DNA from 3 places in the Kitasatospora sp. NPDC059327 genome. Region 3 is predicted to be linked to each of the others. Evidence: riboswitches for the same ligand, from Rfam matches in the RefSeq annotation. Region 3 holds a riboswitch; each other region holds the start of a gene.

Region 1 (6,896 bases), on a different contig from region 3:
AGCGGGCGGCGGTGCGGGTCGCGCATCCGCTCGACCCGCAGCACCTCGTGCGCGCGCAGCAGCCCGGCCGCCAGCGGGGTCCGGCCGCCGGTGGGCAGCGACTCCAGCCGGGCCGCGCCCACCTCGACCGAGGAGGTCGGCGGCAGGGCCAGCTCGGCGGTCGCGCCGCGGAAGGTGATCATGCCGATCTTGTCGCGACGCTGGTAGGCGTCCATCAGCAGGGAGAGCACGGCGCCCTTGACGGCGGTCATCCGCTGCCGGGCCGCCATCGAGCCGGAGGCGTCCACCACGAACAGCACCAGGTTGGATTCCCGGCCCTGGCGGACCTGCTCGCGGAAGTCGTCCTTGTGCAGCACCAGCGCCCGCGAGTCCCGCCCGCGCGCCACCTGGTGCGGCGCGGCGGCCCGCAGGGTGGCGCTCAGGTGCAGCCGGGCGAGCCGCCCCTGCGGGCGGCGGGCGCGGATGGTGTGGCCGCCGTCGGTCTCGGCGGGGGAGCGGCGGCCCTGGGCGCCCTTGCCGGTGCCCTCGACCTTGAACAGCCGGGTGCGGTACGGCTCGCCGGCCGCCACCGGCGCGGACTCCGGGGTGCCGCCGCGGTTCTGCCGCGGCACCGGCTCCCCGGCGGCGGGTGCCTCCGGCTCGGGCCCGGCGGCCGCGGAGCCGTCGGGCGCGTCGGAGGGCGCGGGTGCGCCGCCGCCGTTGTCGGGGCCGCCGTCCGGGCCGCCGCCGTCCGGCCCCGGGCCGTCGTCCTCGGGCCCGCCGTCCCGGGGGTCCTCACCCTCGGGCTTCGGCTCCTCGGCGGCGCTCTCCTCGGCGGCGCTCTCCTCGGGCTCCTCCGGCCCGGCGTGCTCCTCCAGCGTCCGGTCCAGCTGCTCCTCGTCCAGGCCCGGCGCGTCGAAGGGGTTGCGCCGACGGCGGTGCGGCAGGGCCAGCTGGGCGGCCTTGCGGACGTCCTCCTCCAGCACCTCGGTCCGGCCCGCCCAGGCGGCCAGGGCGACGGCGGTGCGGGCCATCACGATGTCCGCGCGCAGCCCGTCCACCTCGAACGCGGCGCAGACGGCGGTGATCTGACGCAGCGCCACGTCCGTCAGCACGACCGAGGGCAGCAGCTCGCGCGCCGCGGTGATCCGTCCGGCGAGCGCGCGCTCGTCCTCGGCGAACCGTCCGGCGAAGCCGGCCGGGTCGGCGTCGTACGCCAGCCGGCGGCGGACCACCTCGGCGCGCTCCGTCGGCTCCCGGGTGGCGGCGATCTCCACGGTCAGGCCGAACCGGTCGAGCAGCTGCGGGCGCAGCTCGCCCTCCTCCGGGTTCATCGTGCCGACCAGCAGGAAGCGCGCGGCGTGCCGCACCGACACGCCCTCGCGCTCCACGTAGGAGCGGCCCATCGCGGCCGCGTCCAGCAGCAGGTCCACCACGTGGTCCTGGAGCAGGTTGACCTCGTCGATGTAGAGCACGCCCCGGTGGGCCCGGGCCAGCAGACCCGGCTCGTACGCCTTGACGCCCTCGGCCAGCGCGCGCTCCAGGTCCAGCGAGCCGACGATCCGGTCCTCGGAGACGCCGACCGGCAGCTCGACCAGCCGGGCGGGGCGGTGGGACTCGTCGGCGCCGTCGTGCGCGCCGTCCGGGCACTGCGGGTCCGGTGCCGCCGGGTCGCAGGCGAAGCGGCAGCCGTCGACGGCGGCGATGGACGGCAGCAGGCCGGCCAGCGCGCGCACCATGGTCGACTTGGCGGTGCCCTTCTCACCGCGCACCAGCACGCCGCCGACGGCCGGGGAGACCGCGTTGAGCAGCAGCCCGAGCCGCAGGTCGGCCATTCCGACGATCGCGGTGAAGGGGTAGCGGACGTCACTCATGATTCTCCAAGGGGGCCCCGGGCGGCAGGAACGGCAGCGAACCCGCGGCCGGCACCCCGCCCTCGATCAGCTTCCACAGCGCGTCGGTGTCCGCGTGCTCCTCGATCAGGTCGCCCAGCCGGTCCAGCCGGGCCTCGCGCGCCTCGGCGAACGACGTGTCCGGGGCGGGCACGAAGGCCCGGCCCGTCGCCTCGGCCACCTTGCGCAGCAGCGCGCGGCGGAAGTCGTCGTTCTCCAGCACGCCGTGCCAGGTCGTCCCCCAGACCGGTCCGACCCGGCAGCCGTCCAGGCTCCGGCCGTCCTCGTCGGTGACGAACGCGGTGCCGCCCTCGACGGTCACCACGCCGTGGTGGATCTCGTAGCCCGCGACCGGCTGCCCGAACGCCCGGCCGACCGGCCGGGCGAGCACCTTCTCGGCGCCGAACCGGACGTGGGCGGGCAGCAGGGCCAGGCCGTCGACGGCGCCGGCCCGGGACTCGACCTCGTCGTGGATGGCGCGCGTCAGCATCTGGTAGCCGCCGCAGACGCCGAGGACCGGCAGCCCGGCCGCGGCCCGGGCCCGCAGGGCCGGCTCCAGGCCGCGCTCGCGCAGCCAGGCCAGGTCGGCCACGGTGGCCCGGGTGCCGGGCAGGATCACCAGGTCGGCGTCGGCCAGCTCCTCGGGCCGGGTGGCCCAGCGGACCAGCACCCCGGGCTCCTGCGCCAGCGCGTCCACGTCGGTGAAGTTGGAGAGCCGGGGGAAGCGCACCACGGCCACCCGCAGCACGTCGGTGCCGAGCGGCCCGCGGCCCTCGGTGCGGTCCACCACGGTGGTCAGGTCCAGCGAGTCCTCGGCGTCCAGCCAGAGCCCGGACAGCATCGGCAGGGTGCCCAGGACCGGACGGCCGGTCAGCTCGCGGAGCATCTCCAGCCCGGGCGCCAGCAGCCGCGCGTCGCCGCGGAACTTGTTGACGAGCCAGCCCGCGACATGCCGTTGGTCCTCCTGGGACAGCAGCGCCAGCGTCCCGTACATCGCCGCGAACACGCCGCCGCGGTCGATGTCGCCGACCACCACGACGGGCAGCGCGGCGGCGGTGGCCAGGCCCATGTTGGCGATGTCCCGGTCGCGCAGATTGATCTCGGCGGGTGACCCGGCGCCCTCGCAGACCACCACGTCGTAGCGGCGGCGCAGGTCGGCCAGGCACTCCAGGGCCCGTTCCAGCAGGACGGGCTTGCGCTCGCGGTAGTCCAGCGCGCCGACCTCGGCGACCGCCCGGCCGAGCAGCACCACCTGGCTGCGGCCGTCCGCGCCGGGCTTCAGCAGCACCGGGTTCATCGCCGCCTCGGGCTCCACCCGGGCGGCCTGGGCCTGCATCGCCTGGGCGCGGCCGATCTCCGCGCCGTCGGCGGTGACGAAGGAGTTCAAGGACATGTTCTGCGCCTTGAACGGCGCCACGGCGACGCCCTGACGGGCCAGCCAGCGGCAGATGCCGGCGGTGACCACGCTCTTCCCGGCGTCCGAGGTCGTCCCGGCGACCAGCAGTGCGTTGCTCACGCGCTCCCCCTTCTCGTCCCCGCCCCGAAGGCCCGCACGACGGCGTGCCCGGCGACGGTCGTACCCAGTGCGAGCAGCCCCACCCGGCGGGAGAGCCGGCAGGCGCGCTCGATATCGTCCACCGTCACCGGCCGCAGCTCGCCGCCCAGGACCGGCCGGTGCTCCACCCGGGTGCCGTACCGCAGGGTGCCGCCGAGGCGCACCCCGACGGCGCCGGCGAAGGCCGACTCGGCCTGGCCCGCGTTGGGGCTGGGGTGGGCGGAGCCGTCCCGGCGCCAGACCCGCCAGGCCGTCCGGGGCTCGGGCGCGGCGGCGACCGCCAGCAGCGCGGTCAGCCGGGCGCCCGGCCAGCCCGCCAGGTCATCCAGCCGGGCCGAGGCCCAGCCGAACCGGGTGTGGCGGGGCGAGCGGTGGCCGACCATCGCGTCGAGGGTGTTGACCGCGCGGAACGCCAGCAGCCCGGGCGTGCCCGCGAGGGCGCCCCAGACGAGCGCGTTGACCACGGCGTCGGCGGTGTTCTCGGCGACCGACTCGACCACCGCGCGGGCGATCTGCTGCTCGTCGAGGGCGCTCGGGTCGCGTCCGCACAGGTGCGGCAGCCGCTCGCGCGCCGCCGCGAGGTCGTGCGCGGCGAGCGAGCGCCCGATCGTGCGGGCCTCGCGGGTGAGCGAGGTGCCGCCGAGCACCGTCCAGGTCGCGGCGGCGGCCAGCGCGGCCCGCCCGAGCGGCCGGCGGCCCAGGGTGCGGTCGGCGGCCACCGCGCCGGCGGCGACGGTGCCCACGCAGAGCGCGGTGAAGGCGGTGCCGACCGCGCGGTCGTCGCGCCAGATCCGCCGCTCCAGCCGGCCGGCCGCGCCGCCGAAGACGGCCACCGGGTGGCCGCGCCGCGGATCGGCGAAACGGGCGTCGGCGAGGTATCCGGCGACGGCGCCCAGCGCGAAGGCGGCGGCGCGGGTCAGCGGGCGCACGGTGGACAGCAGAGGGCTCGGAAGGTCGGGGCAGCCTGCATCGCGTGCGTGTCCTCACTCAGGGTCCGCGCCCTGGATCGACGAACCGGGGGCGAGAGTCTCCTGGCTTCCGGGGTCGAACGCACCCCCGGGCCTCCGGCCGCCGCTGACGGCTCGCCGTGATGGACCCCTCCGGCGCCGCGTCGGGCGAGGAGGGACTCCGAGTGTGCTCCCCGGTGACAGTGGCGGGACCGCGCCGGACTCGCACCGGCTTCCTCTGCATGCCTCCGTTTGGCTGAAGGATCCCATCACGCGGCCGAACCGTGCGTCAACCAAGGTCACGGAGGGGTTGGTCACAGCGCCCGGGGGTTTCCCGGCCCCGTCGCTACCTCTGATCACCACCCCCCGCAGGGGCATGACAGCCTGTGTGATCGTCCAGTCGCCTGGAGAACCCTCCAGGCCCGCTTCGTGTGTTCGGCGGCTGGGGGGCGGCCGGACCACCCCCTACCGTCGGGTCCCATGCGACGCAGACAGCCACCCGCCGTGCCTCCGGTGCCCTTCTCGCCCGCGGCCGCCCGCGCGCACCGCGCCGGACTCGGCCTGACCCCCGACCAGGTGGTCGAGGGCATGGCCGCGCACGGTGTCCGGCTGCTGCCCACCCACCTGCTCGGCTGGGAGAGCGGCGCGCTGCGCCCCACCGAGGAGGAGTTCATCGCGCTGGCCCGGGCGCTCTGGTGCCCGCCGGCCCAGCTGATGGGCGTCCGCCCGGCCCGGCTGCGGGACTTCCGGGTCGCCCGGGAGCTCAACCAGGAGAGCGCGGCCCGCCGGATCGGCATCGCCCTGCGGCAGTACCAGCAGGCCGAGGCGACCGGGCGGTGGGACGGCGAGCAGGAGCAGACGTACGCGCTGGCCCAGGTGCTCGGCCTGACGCTGCGCGAGCTGGTCGCGGTGACGGGCCGGGCGGACGAGCTGGACCGGCGGCTGCGGCAGTGCGTGGACAGCCGCTGGCAGGCGCACGTGCGGCCGATCGGCCGGATCGTGCCGGTACACGAGGACGACCTCGCCACCGTGCTGACGGCGCTGCAGAAGGAGTACCAGGTCACCTCCCACTGGGGCGCCGGCAGCTGGGGCTCCCCGGCCCCGGCGGCGGGCCCCGAGGCGGCGCAGGCGGCCCGGCCGCCGGGCGAGCGGTTCTGGGAGCTGCTGGGGCGGCTGGAGACCGAGATCCCGGTCTGACCGGCCGCGGTCCTCCCCGCTCCCCCTTCCGTCCTCCGCTTGCCTTCTCCGTTTCCCTGTCTCCGCTTCCGTTCCCTCCTTCCGTGATTCGCGTCGCGAGCCCCGCCGCGAGCCCTGCCCCGCCGCGAGCCCCGCCGCACCGTGAACCCCGCCGCACCGTGAACCCCGCCGCACCGTGAACCCCGGGCCGGCGTGACCCGGACGGCCGTGTCCGGTGGCCGGGCGCCGTTCCCACGAGTGGACTGGTGGGCACAGTGCCCAGTCCGCGACGAACAGAGCGGGGAGCGATATGCGTTGGGGAACCGCGGCCGTAGTGGCGGCCGCCGTCGTCGGGACCGGGGCCGCCGTCCTGCTGATCGGCCGGCGGGCGTCCGAGCGGATGGTCAACCCGGCGGCCGCCCGTGAGCGGCCCGCCGGCCCCGTGGTGGTGCTGGCCCTCGGCGCGGGTCGGGCCACCTTCACCCGCACCGCCGAGAGCGCCCGCCCCGGCCGCTGGGCCGTCGAGTGGGCCGACGGCGGGCACGCGGTGGTCGACGAGATCCTGCACGCGGACGAGCGGGGCGTCACCCGGCGACTGGTCCGCGCCGACCGGGGCACCCTGGCTCCCGGCACCTCGGTCCGCTTCACGCCCCGCGTCCACCTCGGCGATCCGACCTCCGCACTCGGCCTGCCGTTCACCGAGACCGCCGTGGAGGGCGAGCTGGGCGCGCTGCCCGCCTGGTGGCTCGACGGCAAGCGCGGTACCTGGGTGATCCTGGTGCACGGCCCCGGCGCCGACCGGCAGCAGACCCTCCCGGTGATCCCCGTGCTGGAGCGGTTCGGCCTGCCCGTCCTCGCCGTCACCTACCGCGGCGACGAGGGCGCGCCCGCCTCCCCGGACGGCCTCGGCCACTTCGGGGAGACCGAGTGGCGGGACGTCGAGGCGGCCCTGCGGCTGGCCCTCGACAGCGGCGCCGGGCGGGTCGTCCTGTACGGCTGGTCGCTCGGCGCGACCATGGTGCTGCAGACCGCGGCCCGTTCGGCGTGGGCCTCCGCGATCAGCGGCCTGATCCTGGACTCCCCGGTGCTCGACTGGTCGGCCTCCGCCCGCCGGGGCGCGGCCCGGGCCGGCTACCGGGGCGCCGCCGGCGAGCTGGGCGCGCTCGCCGCCGAGGGCCGGGCCGGCGTGGATCTGGCCGACTTCGCCCGCCTCGCGGACGGTACCGACCTGCGGGTGCCCACCCTCCTCCTGCAAGGGCCCGACGACACGCTGGCCCCCTGGCGGGCCGCCGCCCGGCTGGCCGACCGGCGCTCCGACGTGGTCGGCCTCCGGGCCGTGCCCGGCGG
Region 2 (6,896 bases), on a different contig from region 3:
TCGACAACTCCCAGCTGGACGTCGCCGCCACCGCCGCCGAACTGGACCGGGTGATCCTGGCCCGGCTGATGGGCATCCCGGTCCGCTGAGCCCCTGAGCCCCTGAGCCCGCCGAGCCCCTGAGCCCGCCGAGCCCGGTCCGTCGGCTCCGTCCGGGCCCGGGCCCTGTCGGTGCGGGCTGCGATGATGGAGGCGTCCTGTTCGACCACCCGGGGGAGCCGACGCCCGTGCCGGAAGGCCACATCATCCACCGCCTCGCCGCCGAGAACGCCAGGGTCTTCGGCGGCCGACCCGTCCGGGCCGGCAGCCCGCAGGGCCGGTTCGCCGACGGCGCCGCGCTGGTCGACGGCCAGGTGCTGACCGGGGCGGAGGCGATCGGCAAGCACCTCTTCCTGGGCTTCGAGGGCGGCGGTTGGGTGCACGTCCACCTCGGCCTCTACGGCGGGTTCGGCTTCGGCGTCGGACCGGCGCCCGCCCCGGTCGGCCTGGTCCGGCTGCGGCTGGAGAACGACGAGGCCTACGCCGACCTGCGCGGCCCCAACACCTGTGCGCTGATCACCGGCGCCGAGAAGGACGCCGTCGCCGCCCGCCTCGGGCCCGACCCGCTGCGCGCCGACGCCGATCCGGAGCTTGCCTGGCGGCGGGTCTCCGGCAGCCGGACGACGGTCGCCGCGCTGCTGATGGACCAGAAGGTGCTGGCCGGCGTCGGCAACGTGTACCGGGCCGAGGTGCTGTTCCGCCACGGCATCAGCCCGCACCGGGCCGGGCGCGACCTCACCCGGGCCGAGTGGGAGGCCGTCTGGGCCGACCTGGTCGCGCTGATGCGGGAGGGCGTCGGCGCGGGCCGGATCGACACCGTCCGGCCCGAGCACACCCCCGAGGCGATGGGGCGGCCCCCGCGGGTGGACGACCACGGCGGCGAGGTGTACGTCTACCGCCGGGCCGCCCTGCCCTGCCTGGTCTGCGGCACCGACGTGCGGACGGAGCAGCACGCCTCGCGCAACCTGTTCTGGTGCCCCGCCTGCCAGCGGACGTAGCCGGGCCGCTCACCCGGGCCCGCCGCCCTGAGCGGCCCGCGCGGGCCGGGCGCCCGCCCGACCGGTTCGCCCGACCGGTTCGCCCGATCGGTTCGCCCGGCCGGTGCGGGAGGGATGATGCGGGCTCAGGAACCACCGTAGGCTGAGGGCCGGTGCGGAGGGAGCGGCGGATGGACGGCTACGAGGCGACCAACATCGTGTCGGGCACGGTGCACGGCAACGTGGTGCAGGCGCACACCTTCGTCCAGGCGCCGGCGCCGCCCCCCGGGGTACCCCGCCAGATCCGGCCGTCCAGCGGCGCGTTCGTCAACCGGGGCGCGGAACTCGCCGCGCTGACGGCCGCGCTGGAGCGGACCGGGCCGACGCGGCCGTCCGTCGTCGCGCTGACCGGGCTCGGCGGCGTCGGAAAGACCGAGGTCGTCGCGCGGTGGGCCGAGGAGCACGCCCGCCGCTTCCCGAGCGGCCAGCTGTACGCGGACCTCACCACCGTGCGCCACCAGGGCGGCGTCGACCTGGGCGAGGTGCTGGGCGGGTTCCTGCGGGGGCTCGGGGTCCACCGGGACTTCGTGCCCGAGCGGCTGCCCGAGCGCGCGGCGCTGTTCCGGACGGTCACCTCGGCGGGCGGGCTGCTGGTCTTCCTCGACAACGTCGAACACGCCTCGGAGGTCCGGGCGTTGCTCCCGACGGCCGGGCTGGTCGTGGTCACCGGGCGGGCGCGACTGCCGGGCCTGGCGATGGTGGGTGCGACGCTGCTCGATGTCGAGCCGCTGCGGCCGGAGGCCGGCTCGGAGCTGGTCCGCAGCTGGCTCGGCCCGGGGCGCGGCACCGACGAGCAGCTCCACGACCTGGTGCGGCTGTGCGGCGGACTGCCCCTGGCACTCCAGGCGGTCGGGTCCGAGCTGATCACCCGCAGCGGACTGCCGGTGGAGCGGGTGGTGACCGAACTGGCGGACGAGGCCGGCCGGCTGGCCGCGATCGAGCACCGGGAGGGCTCCGTGGTCGAACCCTTCGAGGCCGTGTACGCGCACTTCCCCGCGCACACCCGCCGGCTCTACCACCTGGTGGGGCTGCACCCGGGCTGGCACCTGACCCCCGAGCTGGCCGAGGCGGCCGGTGTCGAGCGGGCCGGCGAGGCCCTCGGCGAGCTGGTGCGGGCCCATCTGCTGCGCCCGGTGGCGGACGAGAGCGCGGACCCGGCGGAGCGGTACCGCACTCATGACCTGGTCCGGCTGCACGCCCGGCGCCGCGCGCGGGCCGACCCCGGGCGGGAGGAGTCGCTGCGGCGGATCGTGGCCCACTACCGGGGCCGGGCGGCGGCGGCCGACCGGGCGCTCGGTGACCGGATGCGGCTGCAGGAGCCCCCGGAGCCGTCGGTGCCCGGTTTCGCCGACCCGGCCGCGGCGATGGCCTGGCTGCAGGTCGAGCGGGCCGATCTGCTGGCGGTCCTGACGGCGGCCGCCGAACAGGGCTGGCACGGCGAGGTCTGGCGGCTCTGCGAGTCGCTCTGGCCGCTGTACCACGGCCGGAAGCACTATGGCGACTGGATCGCCTCCCACCTCCTGGGCGTCGAGTCGGCGCAGTGGGACAACCGCCCGGACGCCGGGATCCGGATGCGCAACCAGCTGGCCCGGGCCCACTACGAGCTGGGGCGCTACCCGGCGGCGGCCGAGCAACTGGCCGCCGCGGCCGAGCTGCTGCCGCTGGTGGACGACCCGCGACTGGCCGGCGTGCTGGTCGAGACCGAGGCACTGCTCTGCCTGGCCGACGGGCGGCCGGAGCGGGCGGTGGAGCTGTTCACCCGGGCCCGGGAGGCCAACGCGGGGGACCCGCACGGCGTGGTGGTGCAGAGCTACCAGCTGGGCCGGGCACTGGTCGCGGCGGGTCGCGCGGAGGCGGCGCTGGCCGTCCTGGCCGAGGCGGCCGTCCTGGCCGAGCGGACGCGGGACGGCTCGATGCTGGTGAAGCTGCCGCTCGCCCAGGGGCGTGCGCTCCGGGCGCTGGGGCAGCCGGCCGAAGCCGTGCGGCTGGTCAGCTCGGCCGCGGACCGGGCCGCCGCACGGGACGAGCTGGTCAAGGAGGCCGAGGCCCGCGAGCTGCTCGGCGACCTGGCGGAGGAGCTGGGCGACCGGGCGCTGGCCGCGGGTGCGCGGGCCCGGCTGCGGGAGTTGCGCGGGCGTGCCGGCGTCCTCGGCGGGCGCGAGGCGTAGCCGGGCCGCCGAGCGCCGTCACGGCGGGGCGGTGAACGTGACCCGGACGCGGCGCTCGCCCGTGCGGACGGTGAGCCCGCTCTGCGGCAGGGTCGCCGGGTCCGAGCCGTGGTGGAGCCAGAGGGCCACGGCCGCGCCGAGCAGCAGCGGGTCGAGCAGTGGCTTCGGCGCTCCCCACGGCCGTTCGGCACGGGCCTCCAGCAGCAGACCGGCGGGCAGCCGCAGCAGGTGGCGGCTCCTGCCGAGCGCGGCCACCGCCAGTCCGAGCCCGGGGGAGCGGAAGGCCTCGGCCAGCCAGCGTTCGGCGGGCAGCTCGGCCCGGACCTCGGTGCGGGCCAGCACCTCGGCGACGTCGCGCAGTTCGAGCCGGTGCTCCTCGGCGGCGACCGCGTAGATGCCGCGCGCGGGCCCGTGGTCCGGCCCGACGGGGTAGCGCCGCAGGGCGACCTCGCTGCCGGAGACCGTTCCCTCGACGTCGTACGCCGACGGGCCGCGGGGGGTGCCCGGAAGCGGGCGCGGCACGGGGTAGGGCGGCAGACGGGGTTCGTCGGACGGTTCGTCCAGCCGTGCCAGGTGGGAGTAGAGCAGCGGGCGCAGCAGTCGGGCCGACTGCCCGCGTGCGCCGAGCGAGCGGTCGGTGAGCGGTCGCAGGGCGGCCGGATCGTGGGCGGCCAGGGCCTGTTCGAGCTGGGCGAGAAGATCGCCGTCGGGGTCGAGCGGTGGCGCGGCCTGACCGAAGGCGTAGCCGGGGGAGCGCGGGTCGAGCTCCTCGGCGCCGGTGGCGGCCAGCAGGGTGTGGCGTTCCAGCGCGGCGCCGTAGAAGGAGACCGAGCCGTGGTCGCCGATCAGGCAGTCGGCGGCGACCAGCGCGGCCTGCCAACCCCGGTGCGGCGGGACGAGCCGGAGCCCGGACTGTTCGGCGGCGGCGAGCAGGGCCCTCGGGTCGTGCCGGGCCCAGATGTTGGGGTGCAGGACGACGGCGACCGCGTACTCGTCGGCGGGCAGCCGGTCGACCAGCCGCAGCGGCAGCCGGGGGTGGCGACCGAACAGGGAGTGCTCGCTCCAGGTGGAGTTGACCACGACCAGCCGGCGGCCGTCCACGGCGCCGAGCGCGGCCCGGTAGCCGTCCCGGGCGTCGAGGCTGTTCAGCATCCGGTCGAAGCACGGGTCACCGACCACCCGCGCGTGCGGCAGGGCCTGCGGGCAGGAGATCCGCAGCCGGTCCAGCTGTTCCTCGTGGGAGAGGCCCAGGACGTCGACGAACGCTTTCCCGCGGTGGGTCAGTTCGCGGCGGGAGAGGCCGGCTGCGGTGACGGTGTCCCCGGTGGACTGGGACACCAGGCGGTTGTAGCCGGCGCCGTGCGGCAGGACGATCAGCGGGGCGTCCAGCCGGCCCATCGAGGAGTGGACGGCGCAGGCGACCGCCAGGTCGAAGCGGTGCCGGGTGGCCTCCCGCCAGTCCAGGAGGGTGAACCCGGGCAGGTCGCGCAGGAACGCGTCCAGTCCGGCGGTGAAGGCCGAGCCGGGGTTGACGGTGAGGTAGAAGCGGATGCCGTCGCGGTCGCGGAGCAGGGTGAGCACGTCGAGGACGCGGGTGGCGGAGGTGAGGGTGCGGACGACCGCGAGGACGCGTGCCTCGACCGGCCGGGTGTTCCAGCGGTCGTCGTCGGGCCAGGCCCGGCCCCGGGGCCTGCGGCGGATCAGCACGCGATGATCGTACTCATCCGGGTGCGTGCCGGGGCGGTGGCCGGACGGTGGGTCAGCCGGCCGCGGCGGTGGGCCGGTGGGGCCCGGCCGGGGCGGTGGGCCGGTGGTGCTCGGGCGCGTCGGCCGGTTCGTGGTGCTCGGCGGCGGCGCACGCGTCCAGCAGGGGGCGCATAGTCTCGTCCAGCAGCCGGTAGCGCACCACCCGCCCGTCCTTGTCGCCGGTGACCACGCCCGCCGTGCGCAGCAGCCGCAGTGCCTGCGAGACGGCCGGGTCGCGCATACCGGTGGCGACCGCCAGGTCGGTGACGGCGAGCGGGCCGGCCCGGTGCAGGGCGAGCAGCAGGGCGAGCCGACCGGGGTCGGCGAGCAGCGAGAACCGCTCGGCCCAGGACCGGACGTGCCCGGTGTCGCCGATCGCGGCGATGGCCTCGCAGACCCGGTGTCCGTCGATGGTGCGGTGGCCCGCGCGGTCGGCCGGTACGAGATGCATGCGGACATTCTCGCAGCCCCGGGGCTGTGATTCCGGACACCTGCGCAGGTGCGCAGCCTTGCAAGGGTGTGGCGGGGGACCCTACGGTGTTGCCCGCCGTGGTGCTCGGGAAGACCGGTGACGGACTCTCAGGAGTCCGGAGTCCGGAGCGGCCCTCGCCACTGTGATCGGGGGAGTCGTCCGTGCCCACGACGCCACTGGGTGCCTCGCGCGCCCGGGAAGGCGGGCACGGGAGCCCCGTAAGCCAGGAGACCGGCCACGGCATCTCACGAACGACTTTCCACGAGGTGCTGGAGCGTGATCCCACGATGACCCTGCCCGAAACCGCCGCCCCCGCGGCGCCGTCCGCCTTGCCCACCTTCCGCTGGAAGCGCGAGGACACCATCCGTACGGCCGGGTTGATGGGGGTGATCCTGGCCATGCACGTGGTGGCGTTCGGGACGCTCTTCTTCCTGGTGGCACCCGAGGGCTACGCGGTCGGTACGCAGGTCTTCGGGGTGGGCCTGGGGATCACCGCCTACACCCTCGGCATGCGGCACGCCTTCGACGCCGACCACATCGCGGTGATCGACAACACCACCCGCAAGCTGATGGCGGACGGCAAGCGGCCCGTCTCGGTGGGCTTCTGGTTCGCCCTCGGGCACTCCTCGATGGTGGTCCTGATGGCCGCCCTGGTGGCGGGCGGCGCCCAGCTGGCCAACACGCTGATGGACGACGAGTCCCCCACCCACCAGTGGCTGGGCGTGGTCGGCACCTCGGCCTCCGGTGCCTTCCTGTACCTGATCGGCGCGCTCAACCTGGCCGCCCTGTTCGGCATCCTGCGGGTGTTCCGGTCGATGCGCGCGGGCCGCTTCGACGAGGCGGAGCTGGAGGAGCACCTCAACTCGCGCGGCCTGCTGGCCCGGGTGCTGAACCGGGCGACCCGCTCGATCACCCGGCCCGGCCAGATGTTCCCGGTGGGGATGGTGCTCGGCCTCGGCTTCGACACCGCGACCGAGGTGACGCTGATGGTGATGGCCGGCTCCGGCGCGGCCTCCGGGCTGCCCTGGTACGCGATCGTCTGCCTGCCGCTGCTGTTCGCGGCGGGGATGAGCCTGTTCGACACGCTGGACGGGACGTTCATGAACTTCGCGTACCAGTGGGCGTTCTCCAACCCGGTGCGCAAGGTGTACTACAACCTGACCATCACCGGGCTGTCGATCGCGGTGGCCTTCATCATCGGCACCATCGAGCTGGTCGGGGTGCTGCACGAGAAGCTGGACCTCACCGACCCGGTGAGCGGCTGGATCGCGGACCTCTCGCTGGACAACGTCGGCTATGTCATCGTCGGGCTGTTCGTGGTGGTCTGGGCGGCGGCGATCGCCTACTGGCGGCTGGCCGGCGTCGAGCGGCGCTGGAGCCCGCGGTCCACGCGGCCCCCGGGTGACGTGCCCGCCCAGGGGACGGCGGCCGAGGA
Region 3 (6,896 bases):
TCAGCTCGACGTCGAAGGGGGCCGCCGTGGAGGCGGTGGTGGCCGAGAGGGCCGACAGCTCCCCGCCCGCGGGGAGCGGGAGCTGCGTGATCAGATGTGCGGCGCGTAACGCGTCCACCAGCGTGCTCATGGTGGGTCTCGCTCTGCTGATCGGGCCCCGGCCGCTGACCGGCCGGGGGCGCGGTGCGGTCGGGCCTGCCCGACGGGGTCCCTTCCAGCCTCGGCCCGCCCGCGCGACAACGCAACCCCCTGGGCCGGTCGGATCCCGGCCGGTCCAGGGGGCGCGTACGGCCTAGCGGTGGGCGATGCGCTCGACCTCGAAGAGCTGGGCGGCACCGATCCGGCCCTCCTCCAGGGAGAGCAGCCAGCTCAGCAGCTCCGGTGCGGCGTGCAGCTCGTCGTAGAAGCCGAGCCGGAGATCCGCCAGCTGCCCCTCGAAGAGCCAGTCGTCGAGCGCGTCGGCGAGGTGGCGGTCCGCCGCGTCGGTCCGGGTACCGGCCCAGACCGTCAGCCACGGCGAGAGGCTCCCGGTGCTGACGGAGACCGCCTCCAGTACCCCGGTGACCGACCCGGTGCCCGGGTACTCGTGCAGGGCCGCCCGCCACCAGGCGTGCCAGACGCCCTCCAGCGCTTCCCGCTCCGGCTCCGACCAGGTCCGCGGCTCCGCGGCGAGCAGCCGGGAGGCGATCAGCCCGTGGTCGACGTGCAGCCGATCGGTGGCCAGGAGGCGGACGACGCGCGGTGTCATCCGGCGGTAGAGGGCGGGGAAGTCGTCCCAGTGGCCTTCCGATTCCGCCGCGACCGAGCGGACCAGTGCCTCCGGTAGCCGCTGCGAGGGCCCGGCGAGTGCCGCGAGGTCGGCGTCGGTGTAGCAGTAGGCGCAGCCGCCGACGGTGAAGGGTCGTTCGGAGACCGGCGCGAAAACGGTGTCCAGCGCGTCGAGAGCGCTCCGGAGCTGCTGGGAAGGGTCGGTCACGGGAACCTGCTGGGGGGGGACCTCATCCGGCCTACCGGAGAAGGGACGGACGCTACCACACGCCGTCAGTCGGTCGGTCTGTCGGTCCGCCAGGACTCGTGCCGCCGGGCCGGAATACGCTCGGGTAGTGGTGGGTCACCGCTGGACATGCGAAGTGATCTTGAACCGTCCGGCGGCATACATCCCCTGTTGGCGGCACGGTTCAGCCCCCACGCGTTCGACCCGTCCGTGAGCATCGACGACCACGCCCTCGGCCTGCTGCTGGAAGCCGCGCGGTGGGCGCCGTCGGCCGGGAACGGCCGATGCGAGGGGCGGGGACGGTGCCCCGCCTCGTCGTGGCCCTGGTCGCCGACGTGCGGGGCCCGGGAGGCCGTCAGGTCGCGGACCGCCCCCCGGGGGACCGGGTGAGGTCGGCCACCACCAGCCCGGCCGCCCGTGCCGGGTCCCCGCCGGCGCGGGAGAGCAGCTCGGCCACGTCGTAGCCGGCGTCGGCGGCCTCCCGGTGGGTCAGCCGCATCGCGTGCACGGACTCGTAGCGCGGTGAGTCGAGTGCCGCGCCGATGCCGGGGCGCAGCCGCTCCAGCTCCGTCACGACCGTCCAGGCGTCGTCCTCCAGCCGGGCCCGCCGCACCGGGTCGCAGGCCGCGACGGCCCGGTGGGTCTCGGGCGAGGCGGGGTCGCAGGCGGCCAGCGCCGGCAGGAGCGCGGGGACGCCCAGGATCTCCGCCGCGTCGAGGGTGAAGGAGTGGGACCAGCCGTCGGTTTCCAGCAGTCGCGCGATCAGCGGCACGGCGCGGGGGTCGTGCCGTCTGGCCAGCCCCCGGGCGCCCTCCTCCCGGACCTCGTCGCACGCGTCGGTGGTGCACGCCCACAGCGCGTCCCTGATGGCGGTCGTGTCCTGCTCCCGTTGGAACCCCAGCGTGAAGGCCGCCCAGTCGCGGACCTCGGGGTCCTCGTCCCGGGTGAGCCGGATCAGCGCCCGGACGTCGGGCCCGTCGGACAGTCCGCTGGTGACGAAGGTGAACTCCGAGGCGACCTGACGCCGCAGGTCGGCGTCCTCGTGTCCGGAAAGGCCGACCAGCACGGGAACGCCGCGCCGGTCCCGGGTCCGGCCCAGGGCGCAGACGAGGGAGGACAGGACGGAGGTCTCCGTCTCCACCTCGGCCGGCGCCGTCAGCGCGGTCGCCGCCGCGCTGCGCAGGGACTCGTGCGTGTCGGCCGCGCTTCCCACCAGATCGCAGCCGACCTTGCGCTCCAGGGCATCGGCCGACCCCAGCAAGCCCGACCCGCGGCGCAACGCCGGCTCCCCGTTCTCCTCCTGCGCCGCCTCCCGGACCAGCGCCCAGTAGGCGTGCCCGTCGTGGTCCGCCTCCGAGACCCGCGCCAACCGTGCCGCGGCCACCAAGCGTTCCGCCGGCCCCACCGTGTCGTCCATGCGCGCATTCTGGCCCGACGGCCCGGTGCCGGGCACCCGATTTCCACGCCGGCCCCGCGCCGATGTCCTCGACCTCCCGCGGCTTCCGGCCGTCTCCTCGGCGGTGTCCAGCCCCTGCGTGAAGCCGACGATCTCTCCATCCGATACGACAGTCCGACCGGGAGATGTCGGGTCAGCAGTAGGTTTCGATGAAGAGGAGCACCCGGCCGTCGTCGGCGGTGAACTCGTACGCCTCATGGATCGGCAGGTCGGTGGCGTCGAGGCGGGCCCGCGCCGCCAGCCACGCGGCGGGGCGCTCGGCGTCCGCCAGAAAGCGGGGGAGCCACCGCTCGGCCCGGTCGTCGTAGTACTCGCCCATCGACATCACGTCGGCGCAGACGGCCAGCCGCTTGGCCCGGCGGGGGTGCAGCGGCCCACGGGCGAGCCGCCAGTGGCAGCCCTCGCCGTCGGCGAAACCACGGGCCGCCACGGGACGCAGGGTGTACGAGCCGGCGCGCTCGTCCGCCGACGGAGGTTCCATGGCGGCCACCACCTCGGCGAGGGTCGTGGCACGCTGACGCTTCTTCGACACCCGGACAGGATGCCAGGGCCGACCGTGTGTCGGACAGTTCGTGTGTCGGGACAGTTCGTGCGAGTCCGTGAGCCGGGAGGCCGGCGGGGGCCCGGTCGATGGCTCCGACCGGCCTCGCGGTCCGGTGGGGTGATCGTGGTCGCGGGTGCCGGTACCGGTCCCCGGGGCGACGACCTGCCGGGCGGGGGAGGGGAGTCCGGCAGGCCGGGGGCACGGCGTCGGCGAACCACCGGGTGGTCATGATGATGTGACGCACGATCCCTTGACCCGGTCTTTTCCGCTTCGCGATGATGAGCCGTCACATGGTGACTCCGTCAACGGGGGAAGTCCGGTCCGAATCCGGCGCTGACCCGCAACGGTAGGTCGCCGACGTCACGTCGGCGGCGAGCCCGAGTACCCGTCGGCGGAGATGTGGCGTCCACTCCTCCCGTCGTGGTCTGCGGGCCGGAGCTCCGAAGGCTGCCCCGGCACCCGCCGCGCGCCTTCCGGGCCCCTGCGTCCAGGCCCGGAAAGGCACCCATGCCCCCGCTCCGCCGCACCCTCGGTCTGCTCGCGATACCCGCCCTCGCCCTCGCCACCGCACTCCCGGCCTCGGCGGCCGCCCACGCCGCGCCCGCGGCCGCGCCCGCCGCGACGACATCCGCGACGTCGTCCGCGACGCTCCGGCCGGACGCCGCGGCGGCCGGCTGGCTGGCCCGCCAACTCGTCGACGGGGACCACTTCGAGTCCGTCTTCAACGGCACCGCCTACCCCGACCAGGGCCTGACCGTCGACGCCGTACTGGCCTTCGCGGCCTCGCACAGCTCCGACCAGGCGGCAGCCAGGGCCACCGCCTGGCTGGCGAAGCCCGAGATCATCGGCGGCTACCTCGGCGACGGCACCACCGAGGCCTACGCGGGCGCGACGGCCAAGCTGCTGCTCGCCGTCGAGGTGCGCGGCGGGAACCCGGCCGGGTTCGGCGGCGTCGACCTGCCGGCCCGGCTGCGCTCGCTCCAGACCGCCGAGGGCCGCTTCTCGGACCGCTCGCAGTGGGGCGACTACAGCAACGCCTTCGGCCAGTCGCTGGCCCTGATCGCGTTGCACCGCACGCCCGGTGACGCCCCGGCGGCGGCCGTGGACTTCCTCGCGAACAGCCAGTGCGCGGACGGCGGCTTCCCCGTCTCCTTCGGCGCGGCCACCTGCACCGGTGACCCGGACGCCACCGCGCTCGCCGTCCAGGCCCTCGCCGCCACCGGCCGCGCCGCCAAGGCGGCCTCCGGCCTCGCCTGGCTGGCCTCCCGTCAGAACGCCGACGGCGGCTTCGCGGCCTCCGGGGCGACCGCCTCCAACGCCAACACCACCGGCCTGGCCACCCAGGCGCTGCTCTCCGCAGGGCGCTTCGGCGCCGGCCTCAAGGGCTGGAGCCGCTTGGTGAAGTTCCAGCAGGGCTGCGCCACGGACCCGGCGGTGCGCGGCGCGGTCGCCTACGACGCGTCCGGGTTCAACCCGGGCAACGGCGCCCGGGCCACCGCGCAGGCCGTCCTCGGCCTCGCCGGCACCCCGCTGGCCACCCTGTCCGCCGCGGGTGCGCGTCCCGGCGCCCCCACCCTCGCCTGCCCGGCACCGGCCGCCGGCTGAGGCCGCGAGCGCCGGCGCGGCGGACGCCGGCGCGGCGGACCCCTGATCCCGAGAACCCCAGAACCCGCGAACCCCTGATCCCGCGAACCCCTGATCCCGCGAGGAGAGTTCCGATGACCGACACCCTCACCCCGGCCCGCCCGGTCCGTCCCGTCCGCCGCACGCTCGGGTCGATCGCCGGGGCCGTGGCCCTCACGGCCGGCCTGCTCGGCATCTCCGCCGTCCAGGCCCCGCAGGCCCGGGCCGCCGCCTGCTCCGGCACCACCGGCGTCACCGTCGTGGTGGACTTCACGGCGGTCGGCGGCGGCGTCCAGACCGGCTGCGCGCTCGGTGACCCGGCCAGCGGCCTGGCCGCGTTGACCGGCGCCGGCTTCTCGTACGCCTTCCACCCGCGCTTCCCGGGTTTCGTCTGCACGATCAACGCCCTGCCGACCACCTGCACCAACCCGACCGGCAGCGCCTACTGGTCGTACTGGCACGCCCAGCACGGCGGCGCCTGGTCGTACAGCGGCCTGGGCGCGGGCAGTTACAACCCGGCGCCCGGCGAGGTCGAGGGCTGGGCCTTCGGCGCCGGCGCGCAGCCGGGCATCACCGCGCCCTGAGATCCGGCACGACGCCGCCCGGACCCACAGCCGAACGCCGGTGCCCCGGCCCCTCCCCTCGGAGGAGCCGGGGCACCGGCGGCACGGCTTCAGGCGTCCCGGGAGGCCCGGCGCCGGCGGGCGAGCCGGTCGGCCAGCAGGACCGTGGTGACCGCCGCGGCCGTGAACAGCAGGGTGTTCACCACCGTGCCGGCGGTGGTGAGCCATGCCGGTTCGTCGCCGCCCGGCAGCCGGGTCGCGGTGAACAGCCCGCCGATGCCGGTCAGCAGGCCCCGTGCGAGGTAGACGGCGGCCAGTGCGGCGAACCCGACGGGCAGGGTGAGGAGGAGCGCCGCGAGGTAGTACCGCCCGTTCTCCGTCAACCCGCCCAGGGCGGCCAGCACGCCGACCGAGGCCACGTAGCCGCCCGCCACCCATCTGGTCACGCTCATCGGTACCCGTTCCCCCTGTCCGGTGGCCCGGGCGGCGGATCCGCCGGGCCGTCGTGGTTCCCGCCCGCCGGGAGGGGGCCGACCGCGGATCGTCCCCCTCCCGGCGGCGTGCGGTCAACTGCCGTAGCGCAGCGACACGGTGTCGCCGAGATGGACGGTGGTGGCCCGGGTGGCGGCGCTCGCGGCGGCGCCGTCCAGGCCGACCTTCCAGGTGGAGGAACCGCTGTTGGCCGTGCCGTTGACCGCCGTGACGGTGCCGCCGCCGGTGGACGGCGTGACGGAGGTGACGCAGCCGCCCGGGGTGGCGCCGGCCGCCGCGTCCAGGACCTCGCCGAGGGTGGTGGCCGTGCCGGTCGGGGTGAGGGTGACGGCGCAGACCTTGAGCGCCCCGGTGCCGTCGTCGACGACCAGGGCGAGCCTGGCCGCGGTGCCGGCGGTGAACCCGCCGGTCGCCGCCCAGGCCGGTTCCCCGGCGGTGGTCGGGGCGGGCGGGGTGGCGGTGAAGCCGGCGCCCGCGACGGCGCGCAGGCCGTCGACGGAGGCGTAGGGGGACGGGGTGGTGTCGGTGGGCAGGTACTTGAAGCCGCCGCCGGGCTTGAACTGCTGGGCGATGAGGAAGTCGAGCGGGGTCTTGCCGGTGCCGCTGGTGAAGTCGGTGCCCTGGGGGTTGATGCCGCAGGCGTTGAGGCCGGACACGGCCCAGCCGTTGGAGTCGGTGTTCACGCCGAACATGGCGTTGAAGGCCCCGGACGAGGCGAGCTTGCCCTTGAGGAAGTTCTTGGCGGCGACGATCGCGGGATCGGTGTTGGCTACGCCGCCGGTGCACAGCGAGGCCATGGCCGCGCCGGTCATGTCGACGTCGCTGCCCTGGGCGAGGGCGGTCGGGTCGCCCGCGGCCTTGCTGTAGTTCCAGCCCCCGTCGTTGTGCTGGTTGGCGCGCACCGCGGTGACGGAGGCGTTCAGCAGGGCCTGCGGGGCGCGCTGGGCGCCCGCCTGGGTCCTGGCACCCGCGAGGGCGAGCAGGCCGAAGACGGTGCCGTTGAAGTTGGCGGACGGGCCGTAGTAGCCGGGTTCGGCGCTCTGCCAGTAGGCGGTGAGGTCGGCGAGGAGGTTGCGGGCCGGGCCCACTCGGGCGGGGTCGATGCCCGCCGCGTAGGCGTTGAGGATGCCGCGCTCGTAGTCCGTGACGACCGGCGAGCCGCCGGGCCAGCCGGGCGCGGCGAGCTGGTTGCGGTACACGAGGCGGGCGTTCTTGCTCGCGTCA

The links. Region 3 has a riboswitch for cobalamin ahead of ACFXHB_RS07325 (prenyltransferase/squalene oxidase repeat-containing protein). Riboswitches for the same ligand answer to the same signal wherever they lie in the genome.
Region 1: linked by a shared signal. The riboswitch ahead of ACFXHB_RS14010 (cobalamin biosynthesis protein) and the one ahead of ACFXHB_RS07325 (prenyltransferase/squalene oxidase repeat-containing protein) in region 3 are both predicted to bind cobalamin.
Region 2: linked by a shared signal. The riboswitch ahead of ACFXHB_RS43820 (HoxN/HupN/NixA family nickel/cobalt transporter) and the one ahead of ACFXHB_RS07325 (prenyltransferase/squalene oxidase repeat-containing protein) in region 3 are both predicted to bind cobalamin.

Annotation. Positions count from the first base shown of each region.
Region 1 is NZ_JBHYYB010000018.1:79,260-86,155, reverse strand. Features, by position in the region: gene ACFXHB_RS14020 (putative cobaltochelatase) at 1-1,853, opposite strand, end outside; gene ACFXHB_RS14015 (cobyric acid synthase) at 1,846-3,387, opposite strand; gene ACFXHB_RS14010 (cobalamin biosynthesis protein) at 3,384-4,355, opposite strand; cobalamin riboswitch at 4,451-4,613, opposite strand; gene ACFXHB_RS14005 (XRE family transcriptional regulator) at 4,854-5,570, shown strand; gene ACFXHB_RS14000 (alpha/beta hydrolase family protein) at 5,860-6,896, shown strand, end outside.
Region 2 is NZ_JBHYYB010000191.1:986-7,881, forward strand. Features, by position in the region: gene ACFXHB_RS43795 (AAA family ATPase) at 1-89, shown strand, start outside; gene ACFXHB_RS43800 (Fpg/Nei family DNA glycosylase) at 227-1,036, shown strand; gene ACFXHB_RS43805 (AAA family ATPase) at 1,207-3,243, shown strand; gene ACFXHB_RS43810 (hypothetical protein) at 3,262-4,950, opposite strand; partial or broken gene ACFXHB_RS43815 (ArsR/SmtB family transcription factor) at 5,099-5,440, opposite strand; cobalamin riboswitch at 5,523-5,716, shown strand; gene ACFXHB_RS43820 (HoxN/HupN/NixA family nickel/cobalt transporter) at 5,749-6,896, shown strand, end outside.
Region 3 is NZ_JBHYYB010000007.1:145,311-152,206, forward strand. Features, by position in the region: gene ACFXHB_RS07305 (hypothetical protein) at 1-130, opposite strand, end outside; gene ACFXHB_RS07310 (hypothetical protein) at 293-976, opposite strand; gene ACFXHB_RS07315 (HEAT repeat domain-containing protein) at 1,350-2,411, opposite strand; gene ACFXHB_RS07320 (hypothetical protein) at 2,584-2,982, opposite strand; cobalamin riboswitch at 3,254-3,402, shown strand; gene ACFXHB_RS07325 (prenyltransferase/squalene oxidase repeat-containing protein) at 3,502-4,599, shown strand; gene ACFXHB_RS07330 (flagellar hook-length control protein FliK) at 4,713-5,201, shown strand; gene ACFXHB_RS07335 (hypothetical protein) at 5,291-5,632, opposite strand; gene ACFXHB_RS07340 (hypothetical protein) at 5,747-6,896, opposite strand, start outside.